DNA from 3 places in the Streptomyces sp. SCSIO 30461 genome. Region 3 is predicted to be linked to each of the others. Evidence: riboswitches for the same ligand, from Rfam matches in the RefSeq annotation. Region 3 holds a riboswitch; each other region holds the start of a gene.

Region 1 (3,201 bases), 2.0 Mb from region 3:
GGACCGGGTCATCTCCACGGTTGATCCCGAGGCCCGGCACGGCCACAAGACCGTCCGCCGGTCCTTCGACGGTTACAAGGGTCATGTGGCCGAGGAACCCGACAGCGAGGTCATCACCGCGACCGAGGTCACGGCGGGCAACGCCGGCGATGCCGAGCCCGCCGCCGACCTGCTCGCCGACGTTCTCCAACCACCTGCCGCCGAGCAGGCAGACCAGGCGCGGGCCGAAGTCTACGGCGACGCCGCTTACGGGACCGGGCCGCTGCTGGCCGAGCTGGACGACGCGGGCGCCCGGGTGATGGTCAAGGTGCAGGCGGCCAACGCGCCCGGTGGGCGGTTCTCCAAGGACGCCTTCACCATCGATCTGGAGGCAGGGCAGGTCACCTGCCCGAACCAGGTGACCGCCGCGATCCGCCCGAAGTCTGATGGCGGTGGGACGGCCTGCTTCAAGACCGCCTGCGCCGCCTGCCCCCTTGCGGCGCAGTGCACTACCGCCAGGAACGGACGCGTCATCACCATCGGCCCTCACGAAGAACACCTGGCCCGGGGCCGGGCTCGCAGTGCGGACCCCGTCTGGCTGGCCGCCTACCGGGCCACCCGCCCCAAGGTCGAACGCAAGATCGCCCACCTGATGCGGCGGCGACACGGCGGACGCCGCGCCCGGGTGCGGGGCCGGGCCAAGATCGCCGCCGACTTCTCCTTGCTGGCCGCCGCCGTCAACGTCGCGCGGCTCGGCGTGCTCGGAATCATGTCCACAGGCAGTGACAAGTGGGCGGTCGCCGCCGGCTGACCGTCCCGAGGGCGCCCTGGACCATGCAAACGACCCGCACGCGGCCGTGCCAAGCCCTCAACAGCCCCCACGACGGCCACGAACCGCCCACACGCCGCCCGACCACCAGCCAGCAACCACGACCCTGACACCCCCAACGGCGACACCGCACGCCCAGGACGACCCGCTTAACACCAGTCACCTAGACGTCGCCTCAGTCGGAGAGGTGGTTCAGAGGCGGACGCCGTGCTTCCGGAGGTAGGCCAGCGGATCTATGTCGGAGCCGTAGCCGGGTGCGGTGCGGATCTCGAAGTGGAGGTGCGGACCCGTGGAGTTGCCGGTGGAGCCGGAGAGGCCGATCTGCTGTCCGCCGCTCACGTCCTGTCCGGCCGAGACGGACAGGACGGAGAGGTGAGCGTACTGGGCGTAGGTGCCGTCGGTGTGCCGGATGACGACCTGGTTCCCATACGCTCCCGCCCAACCGGCCGAGACGACAGAGCCGGGACCGACGGACTTGACCGAGGTGCCCGTGGAGGCGATGAAGTCGAGACCGGTGTGGTAGCCGCTGGACCACAGGGCACCCGGGGTGCGGTACGCGGTGCTGACACCTCCGGTGACCGGGGCGGAGTAGAAGGACGCCTTGTCCTGCGGGGCCGGGACCTCGGGAGCCGCGGCAGCCTCGACCTTGGCCTTGACCGCGGACTCACCCTTGGCCTTGGCCTCGGACTTGATCTGCGGGGCGGTCGGGGCCGTCTTGGGGGCGTCGGCGGTACGGTCGGCCGAGCGCGAGGCCCGGTCCGGCCGCGCCGGCGCCTGGGCGGGGCGCTCCGCCGGGGCCGCGGCCCTCGCCGGGGCGCCGAGGGCGAGCTTGAGGCCCGGGTGGATCAGCGAGGGATTCTCACCGACAGCCTCGCGGTTGTCGGCGTACAGCTTCTGCCAGCCGCCACGAACCCGCTGTTCGACGGCGATCTTGGAGAGGTGGTCGCCGGGCGCGACCGTGTAGGTCTTGGGCGACTTCGGTGCGGCGACGGCCTGTGGGACTGCGGCCTGGCGGATGGCGGCGGTGCGTTCGGCGGTGACCGTGGGAGCGGACTGCCCCGTGGCGTGCGCCGCACCCGCGGCGCCGATGAGCGGTAGTGCGATGGCGGCGCCACCCGTACCCGCGGCAACGAATCCGCGGGCGAGCGGGCTGGTCTTCGGTCGGCGGTGCTTACCCCGTCCGGGCATGGCGAATTCCTCTCCGGCGCCTGCGAGGTGAGCTGTCGGATTCGGGCTGGAGCTGCCCGGCCGCGCGAAGGCGCGACTACACCCCTAGCCGTCCGGAATCCCGGGACGGCGGCTTACCTGGGTCCCCCGCTCCTGCCACGCGTGGGTGTGTGCGGAATTCCGGTCGGCGGCAGGATTCGGCGGTCCGACCGGATTGCGGTGACCGTAGGCGAGTCGGACGAGCCGTACAAGCAGTGCTATTCAGTCGGCATTCGCCCGCGCGATATCAACGGGGATTTTACGGTCACTCTGCGTGGATTACGGATCTTTGATCGCCTTATAGGCAAAGGGTTTTGATGGGGAGACACGGCGACGGACCGTCACGAATATGATCCCGCTCACGACGGGAATACCATCCCATTACCAATGGGTGCACTCTGCCTTAATCAACTAAAACGGACACAAGCCGCATTCAACCCAGAGAGGAGCGCATCGGGCGGGGTGATTTTTTGGGGAATCCATGTCGTATGGTCGGGTGCACACCGCCGTCGGCGTGCGACACCCACCGCAGACACGGAGGAGCCCCCGTGACACAGCAGCTGCCCCAGGCCCCCTCGACCGAGCCCGAACTCTCGGGCGTGCGCAACTTCCGGGACGTGGGTGGACTGCCGACCGTGGACGGGCGCCGGGTGCGACACGGCAGGCTGTTCCGCAGCGGGCACCTCGCCCATGCCACCGCCGACGACGCAGCGTTCCTGACTTCCCTCGCACTCCACACGATCTTCGACTTCCGCAACTCCGCCGACCACAGGCTGGAGGGGCCCGATGTCGAGCTGCCCGGGGTGCGGAACGTGAACATCCCGCTCAGCGACCCCGCCGACGGCGCCGAGTTCTGGAGGATGGTGCATGACGGCGATCTGGAGCAGCTGCGCTCGATCCTCTCCGAGGGCAAGGCCGCCGACCGGATGTCCGATTCGTACCGGAAGATGGTCCGCGAACGGACGGACGAGCACAGCCGGGTCCTGCACTCCCTGGCCGAGGACAGCGTCCCCGCACTGATGCACTGTGCTGCGGGCAAGGACCGCGCGGGCCTGTCGATCGCGATCTCACTGCTCGCGGTCGGCGTCGAGCGGGACGCCATCGAGGCCGACTATCTGAAGTCGAACGACCCCCACCGCCGCTACAGGGTGCGCCGCAGCGACACATCACCGGCCGGAATGTCCCCT
Region 2 (3,201 bases), 6.1 Mb from region 3:
ACACACAGTTCGGCGGCGGGCAGGTCCTCGTACCCCTCGCCGACCAGCTCGCGCACCAGGGTGTACTGGGCGTGGTTGGTGTCCTGGTACTCGTCCACCAGGACGTGGCGGAAGCGGCGCCGATAGTGCTCGGCGACGTCAGGGAACGCCTGGAGCAGATGGACGGTGGTCATGATGATGTCGTCGAAGTCCAGGGCGTTCGCCTCGCGCAGCCGCGCCTGGTACATCCGGTACGCCTCGGCCAGGGTCTTCTCGAAGCCGCCTCCGGCCTGGAGGGCGCCCCCCGCGACCTGATCGGCGTAGGCCTCCTCGTCGATCAGCTCGTTCTTCAGGTTCGAGATCTTGGCGCTGAAGGACTTCGGCGGGAACTTCTTCGGGTCGAGGTCGAGATCACGGCAGACCAGGGCCATCAGCCGCTTGGAATCGGCGGCGTCGTAGATCGAGAACGACGACGTGAAACCGAGCTTCTTGCTCTCGCGACGCAGGATGCGGACGCAGGCACTGTGGAAGGTGGACACCCACATCGCGTTGGCGCGCGGGCCCACGAGCTGCTCGACCCGTTCCTTCATCTCGCCGGCGGCCTTGTTGGTGAAGGTGATGGCCAGTATCTGCCCTGGGTGCACATTGCGGGTCGCCAGCAGATGCGCGATCCGGTGGGTCAGCACCCGGGTCTTCCCGGAGCCGGCTCCGGCGACGATGAGCAGGGGCGAGCCGGTGTGGACGACGGCGGCACCCTGCTGCTCGTTCAGCCCGTCGAGCAGCGCGGCGGGGTCCACGGCCGGGCGCGGAACACCGCTGCGGTAGTACTCGTCCCTGGTCGGAGGCACGTCGAAGCGCCCGTCGAAGAGGTCGTGCGGGACTTCTTCGGCGGGGCCATGCTCGTCCGGCTCGTCCGGCTCGTCGTACTCGTCGCGCTCCGGAGGCGGGGGTTCCTCCGAGGCCGCCGAGCGCTGGAGGCCGGCCAGGAAGCTTTCGTCAAAGAGGCTGCTCATCGCTCTACGAGTCTAGGCCGCCGCACCGACAGTCCGTCGCCTTCCCCCCGATCCCCCGCTTCGATCCCGCCAAAGTCCCACCGATGTCCGACCCGGCTACCCCGGTCACGATAAGTGAAGTTGCGGCCACGACACGCCAAGGTCACGGAAATGTATCGGACATAATGCGCACCGACCTTCACAAGAGCGCCACAGTTTGGCTAGCGTGCTCGCCCAGGCAGCCCGTACCCCCGCGGCGACAAACGCCAATCGGGCCGCTCGCGCCGAATCCGACCATTCCGCAAGGAAAGTGAGGAACCGGGGACCCAACCCTCCTGCGCCGACCAGCACAAGAGGGGCTCCACCGGGGTGAATCGGGCCAAGCCCAGCAAGGCCCGTAGGACAACCTTCCGTTCCGTCCGAACCCGACAGCTAACCCGGTAGGCGGCAAACGGAAGGAGATGCCGTCTTGGCATCGCACCGCAAGGCGACGCATGCCCGTACGGGTACACGCACGAAGAGTCCCGCCGTCGGGTTCACGACGGCGGCCATCGCGGGAGTGACCTTGCTCTCCGCGCAGAGTGCCCGGGCCGAACCGCGGCCCAGTGTCGACGAGGTCCAGAAGAAGGTCGACGACCTCTACCGCCAGGCCGGCACCGCGACTCAGCAGTACAACCGCGCGAAAGAGGAAACGGCGCAGCAGCGCCGCAAGGTGGACCGGCTACTCGACGACGACGCGGAGCGCACGGAGTCCCTTAACGAAGCCCGGCGCGCGCTCGGATCGTACGCCACCGCCCAGTACCGCGCGGGCACGGTCACGCCGACCGCCGCGCTGCTCCTCTCGGACAGCCCCCAGCAGTACTTCGACCAGACGCGTCTGACGGACCGGCTCTCCGAGGAGCAGCGCGAGGCGGTCACCGATTTCGAGGAGCAGCGGTCCGCGGCGACGGAGCAACGCGCGGAGGCGACCTGGAGCCTGGATGCGCTCAGCGCCTCGCAGGCGTCGCTGCGCACCACCAAGGAGACGGTGCAGCGCAAGCTCGCCGACGCGCGGGAGCTGCTGGGGACGCTGACGGCGGAGGAGAAGGCACGGCTCGCGGAGCTTGAGCGCCGGCAGGAGGAGAAGGCCCGTCGCAAGGCCGAGGCGAAGGCCCAGGCCGAAGCTGAGTCCAGGGCGGCGGCCGAGGCCGAAACCGAACAGCGGGCACAACCGCAGCAGGAGGGCACCGGCACGAGCACGGCCGCCGGTTCGTACGCCGCCAAGGCTCAGAAGGTGCTGTCCTTCGCACGCACCCAGCTGGGCAAGCCGTACGTCTGGGGGGCGACGGGCCCCAGCTCCTACGACTGCTCCGGCTTCACCCAGGCCGCTTGGCGCGCCGCCGGTGTCGATCTGCCCCGCACCACCTGGGATCAGGTCGAGGTGGGGCAGCGGGTGGCGGCCAAGGACCTCGTGCCCGGTGACCTCGTGTTCTTCTACGACGACATCAGCCACGTCGGGATCTATGTCGGCAACGGCCAGATGATCCATGCCCCGAAGCCGGGTGCGAACATCCGCGAGGAGTCGATCTACCACATGCCGATCCACGGGAGTGTGCGGCCGGTCTGATCCCGAACCGCGCCCCGAACGACGCAACGGGCGCCCCTCGTCGTGAGGGGCGCCCGTTGCCTGCCAGGTCAGGTCGAGGACGGGTCAGCTCGGCTCAGGTCCAGAGAGTCGCGATGAAGATGTTGGCGACGGTCAGGACGCCGACCGCGCCGAACACCGCCTTGTCCACCCGCTCCTCGTCCCGCTTCACATAGACGAGCCCGAGGATCACCACCAGCACCGCGAGCTTGATGCCGACCTTGAGGTTGTTCACCGTCTGGTCGTCCGCCTCATTGAGCCCCACCAGCGCCACACCCGTGACCAGCATCGTCAGTGCCCCGTGGAGCATCGCCGGGGTGAAGCGGGCCGTCCCGGCGCCCATCGCCTTCATCTGGGTCAGGAAACCACCGAGCAGCGCGGCGATACCGATGATGTGCAGCGCGACGAAGACATTGATGAGTACGTCCATGGCACCGGAGCCTAGCCCCCCGATCGGAAACCGACTATAGCGGGCCGACTTCCATCAATACCGGTCATGTCGACCCATCCGCTCACCAGGTCGGTCTAGCGTCCTCCCCCAGGTGATCGACCTGCCGGCTTCATACCGGTCAGCAGACTCGACCGCCGCGCCGAAGGATCCGGCGG
Region 3 (3,201 bases):
ATCAGGAACGCCAGCAGGCAGGCGGCCGCACCGCCTGCGACCGTGGCCGCGACGAGACCTGGCCGGCGCGGCTCCGGGTGCACCAGGAAGATATGAAGCCATATCAGCAGGAATGCGGCGTAGGCGAGCTGGTGGAACCTGAGCCAGCGGTGGTAGCCGAGCCTGCGCTGCAGCAACACAGAGCAGCCGACCGCGATGCACAGTTCGGTCCCCAGGATTCCGAGCCCCACGGGGATCCTCTGGAGCCCTCCGGCGAACGGCACGATGAGTTCTGTCGGACCCATGCCCCAGACGGGCTGGTAGAGGAAGGTCATTCCGTGCACGACTGCAAAGATCAGTGCGGACAGACCCAGCGTCATATGCGCCCCGTGGATCGTGGCCCGATTGACCCGGTGCTGCATGAACCTCAGCCGCAACACCACGCCGAACACCACGGCGGCCACCATCAGCCCGTAGGCGACGAGCGCCGCCAACCGGGCGATCTCGTGGACGCCGACGTCATACGGAAACCCCTTCTGACGGGCGTCGAGAGGGGAGCCGGGGATCGGGTCGGCGAACGGCGCTGCCGACGCATCCGGCGAGTACACGAGGACCACTGCCAGGATCAACAACAATGCGGCGAGTACGGCAGCCGGCCGAACCGCGCTCCACATGCCGTAGGGGGGTGAGTTACGGGGCATACCTGAAATCCCTGGTAGCGAATTCCTTGATGCAGGAACTGACAATGCACTAGTTCAATGCCTCGGAAGTCCGGGAGTCCCTTGGTCCTCCTTCGGGGAACTCCGAAGCGATAGCGCCCTCCAGCGTCTGAAGCGGCGACCATACACGATCCAACTGTGGGGAAAGACGGTCACGACGTCCTCACGCCGCACCTCCCCCAGGGGGAGGATATGGATCAGATCAGGACAATACAATCGACCTCATCCCCGCAAAGTGCGGTATATGCGACCTATGTCCGTGTGACGTGCCCGGTTCTCGACTCGACCGCAGACCCGGTGTCCGTGATGTTCGCAAAAGACGTTCAGACGGACCCGGATACAGCACAACAGGCTGAGGATTCGCGGCACACCCGCAGATTCAGCATGCCTGCTCAAGGCGCGGCGGCTCGTCCGGAGTGCGGCGCGCATCGCCGCGGAGTCGACACCGGCACGGTTATTCGACGCTCGCACCCGAAGGTGGATCGGATGCGACCGGGGGCGTCGCGGACAGGGATCTGACGAACCTCCGGCGAGGATGTCTTCCGTGTCGCCACGGGCCGATGCGGTAACGCCGACAGAAGGCTCATCGACCCAACAGCGCCGTCCCGAAAAGAAATACGCCAATCCGGCTTCACAGACAGGTTCGCCCTTGTGACATGGATCTCTCCGCAGGCCGGCACGGGCGCTCACGGAACTCCGACAGCCGCCTCCTGACCTGCAGTTCTTGCGATACGCCAAGCAAGCCCGCGCCGTCGGCGTCCGGGGCCGGCACCTTTGATCTCCACGCACGGTGCGCTTAGTGTTTCGCCATTCGCAGCAGCGATCCCCGTCGGAACGGAACGCCGAGTCCTGCCACCGACCGACGGAAGCAAACGACGCGAAAGCGCCGCTGGCAGGAGCGGGGGACCCAAGGTCTTCCGCCGGACCGCCGACCATATGCCGCGTAGCGCCTCAGCAGCGCGTGCGCCGGTCGCGACCGGTCCGGCTCGGGGTGAAGCCGTTGACACCGCACGTCGCGGTCTGGCCGGGCAACTCACGTCCGAACCCGACAGCTAACCTCGCAGGCATCGGTGAGGACATCAACTCCATGGGTAAGCATCGTCGCGTATCGAAGAAGTTCGCCCGATTCGCCACCTTCGTCAGCACCGCCGGTACCGTGGCCGCCCTGCCGCTGATGGCGAGCACCTCAGCCTCTGCCGCTTCGGTCGAAACCTGGGACAAGGTCGCCGAATGCGAGTCAGGCGGCGACTGGTCGATCAACACCGGCAACGGATACTACGGCGGCCTGCAGTTCGCACAGTCCAGTTGGGAGGCCGCAGGCGGCCTGGAGTACGCGGAGCGCGCCGACCTTGCGACAAAGGACCAGCAGATCGCCGTCGCCGAGAATCTGCTCGCCGTTCAGGGTCCCAGCGCTTGGGCCTGTGCCTCGGCCGGTGACCTGACCTCGGACGGCCCAGCCCCTGACATCAACCCGAGCAGTACGGTGGGCGCCTCCGAAGCGCCGTCGTCCGACACCACGGATTCGGCGGACAGCCATGCCCCGGGGGACCCGGGGGAGGAGTCCGTCCCGTCCTCGGCCAACCCCCGGCCGCATACCAAGGCGCGCGGCGAGATCCGTCATGGCTCTGCCGGCTGGCACAGGCTGTCGGGGGCCGACAGGCCCACCGTCAGGGACACCGAACCGATCAACTCCGGACAGCGCTTGCGTCACGGCTGACCGTTGGCCGAACGGTGCGTCATCGGTGAGCCGTTCCATCTGCGGCCGGGTACACCCACCCGAAGCAGGTTGACGGTTTAGGGCGAAAAGGCCCCTCCAGGTGGGGTTGAAGCCCGGCACCCGGCGCAGCGGCGGCCGCTCCTCCGTCCGATGGCCCGCATGTCCCGTCCGGAACGAGCCGGCCCATCTGGACACGCTTCCAGCTCGCTGGTCGCCGGACCGGTTCAGCTCCATCCGGTACCGCTGCCGTTTGCGGCGCCGTGCCACCGGAGCCGAGTTCTGTCCGGCGTCCTTCCCCCAGCCAACACTGCTGAAGGAGTACCCACCATGACCCCTCGCCGCAAAGCGACCGTTGTCGTCGCCCTGGGTATCGCCCCGCTTGCGATGACCGGCCTGACCGCTTCGCCGGCTGCCGCACACGGATCCATGACGGACCCCGTGAGTCGCGTGGCCGCCTGTTACGCCGAGAACCCGGAGAGCCCGGACTCGGACGCGTGCAAGGCGGCGGTCGCCGCGAGCGGCACGCAGGCTTTCTACGACTGGAACGAGGTCAACATCTCCAACGCCGCGGGCAACCACCAGGATCTGATCCCCGACGGTGAGCTGTGCAGCGCGGGCCGGGACAAGTACAAGGGGCTGGACCTGCCGCGTGCCGACTGGCCGGCGTCGAATATCGTCTCGGGCAGCCACACCTTCCGCTACAAGGCGACCGCGCCGCACAAGGGCTCCTTCGAGCTGTACATCACCAAGGACAGCTACGACCCGACGCAGCCGCTGAAATGGTCG

The links. A riboswitch is a leader RNA that binds a small molecule or an ion and turns the genes downstream of it on or off. The one in region 3 is predicted to bind cyclic di-AMP.
Region 1: it holds a riboswitch for cyclic di-AMP, as region 3 does, so the genes downstream of both, V1460_RS14300 (LysM peptidoglycan-binding domain-containing M23 family metallopeptidase) here and V1460_RS05450 (transglycosylase family protein) in region 3, are expected to answer to the same signal.
Region 2: it holds a riboswitch for cyclic di-AMP, as region 3 does, so the genes downstream of both, V1460_RS32600 (NlpC/P60 family protein) here and V1460_RS05450 (transglycosylase family protein) in region 3, are expected to answer to the same signal.

What each region holds. Positions count from the first base shown of each region.
Region 1 is NZ_CP146101.1:3,231,313-3,234,513, reverse strand. Features, by position in the region: gene V1460_RS14305 (IS1182 family transposase) at 1-790, shown strand, start outside; gene V1460_RS14300 (LysM peptidoglycan-binding domain-containing M23 family metallopeptidase) at 1,001-1,996, opposite strand; cyclic di-AMP (ydaO/yuaA leader) riboswitch at 2,001-2,154, opposite strand; gene V1460_RS14295 (tyrosine-protein phosphatase) at 2,563-3,201, shown strand, end outside.
Region 2 is NZ_CP146101.1:7,270,461-7,273,661, forward strand. Features, by position in the region: gene pcrA (DNA helicase PcrA) at 1-992, opposite strand, end outside; cyclic di-AMP (ydaO/yuaA leader) riboswitch at 1,244-1,434, shown strand; gene V1460_RS32600 (NlpC/P60 family protein) at 1,441-2,577, shown strand; gene V1460_RS32605 (hypothetical protein) at 2,672-3,025, opposite strand.
Region 3 is NZ_CP146101.1:1,189,863-1,193,063, reverse strand. Features, by position in the region: gene V1460_RS05455 (ferric reductase-like transmembrane domain-containing protein) at 1-680, opposite strand, end outside; cyclic di-AMP (ydaO/yuaA leader) riboswitch at 1,573-1,780, shown strand; gene V1460_RS05450 (transglycosylase family protein) at 1,786-2,415, shown strand; gene V1460_RS05445 (lytic polysaccharide monooxygenase) at 2,743-3,201, shown strand, end outside.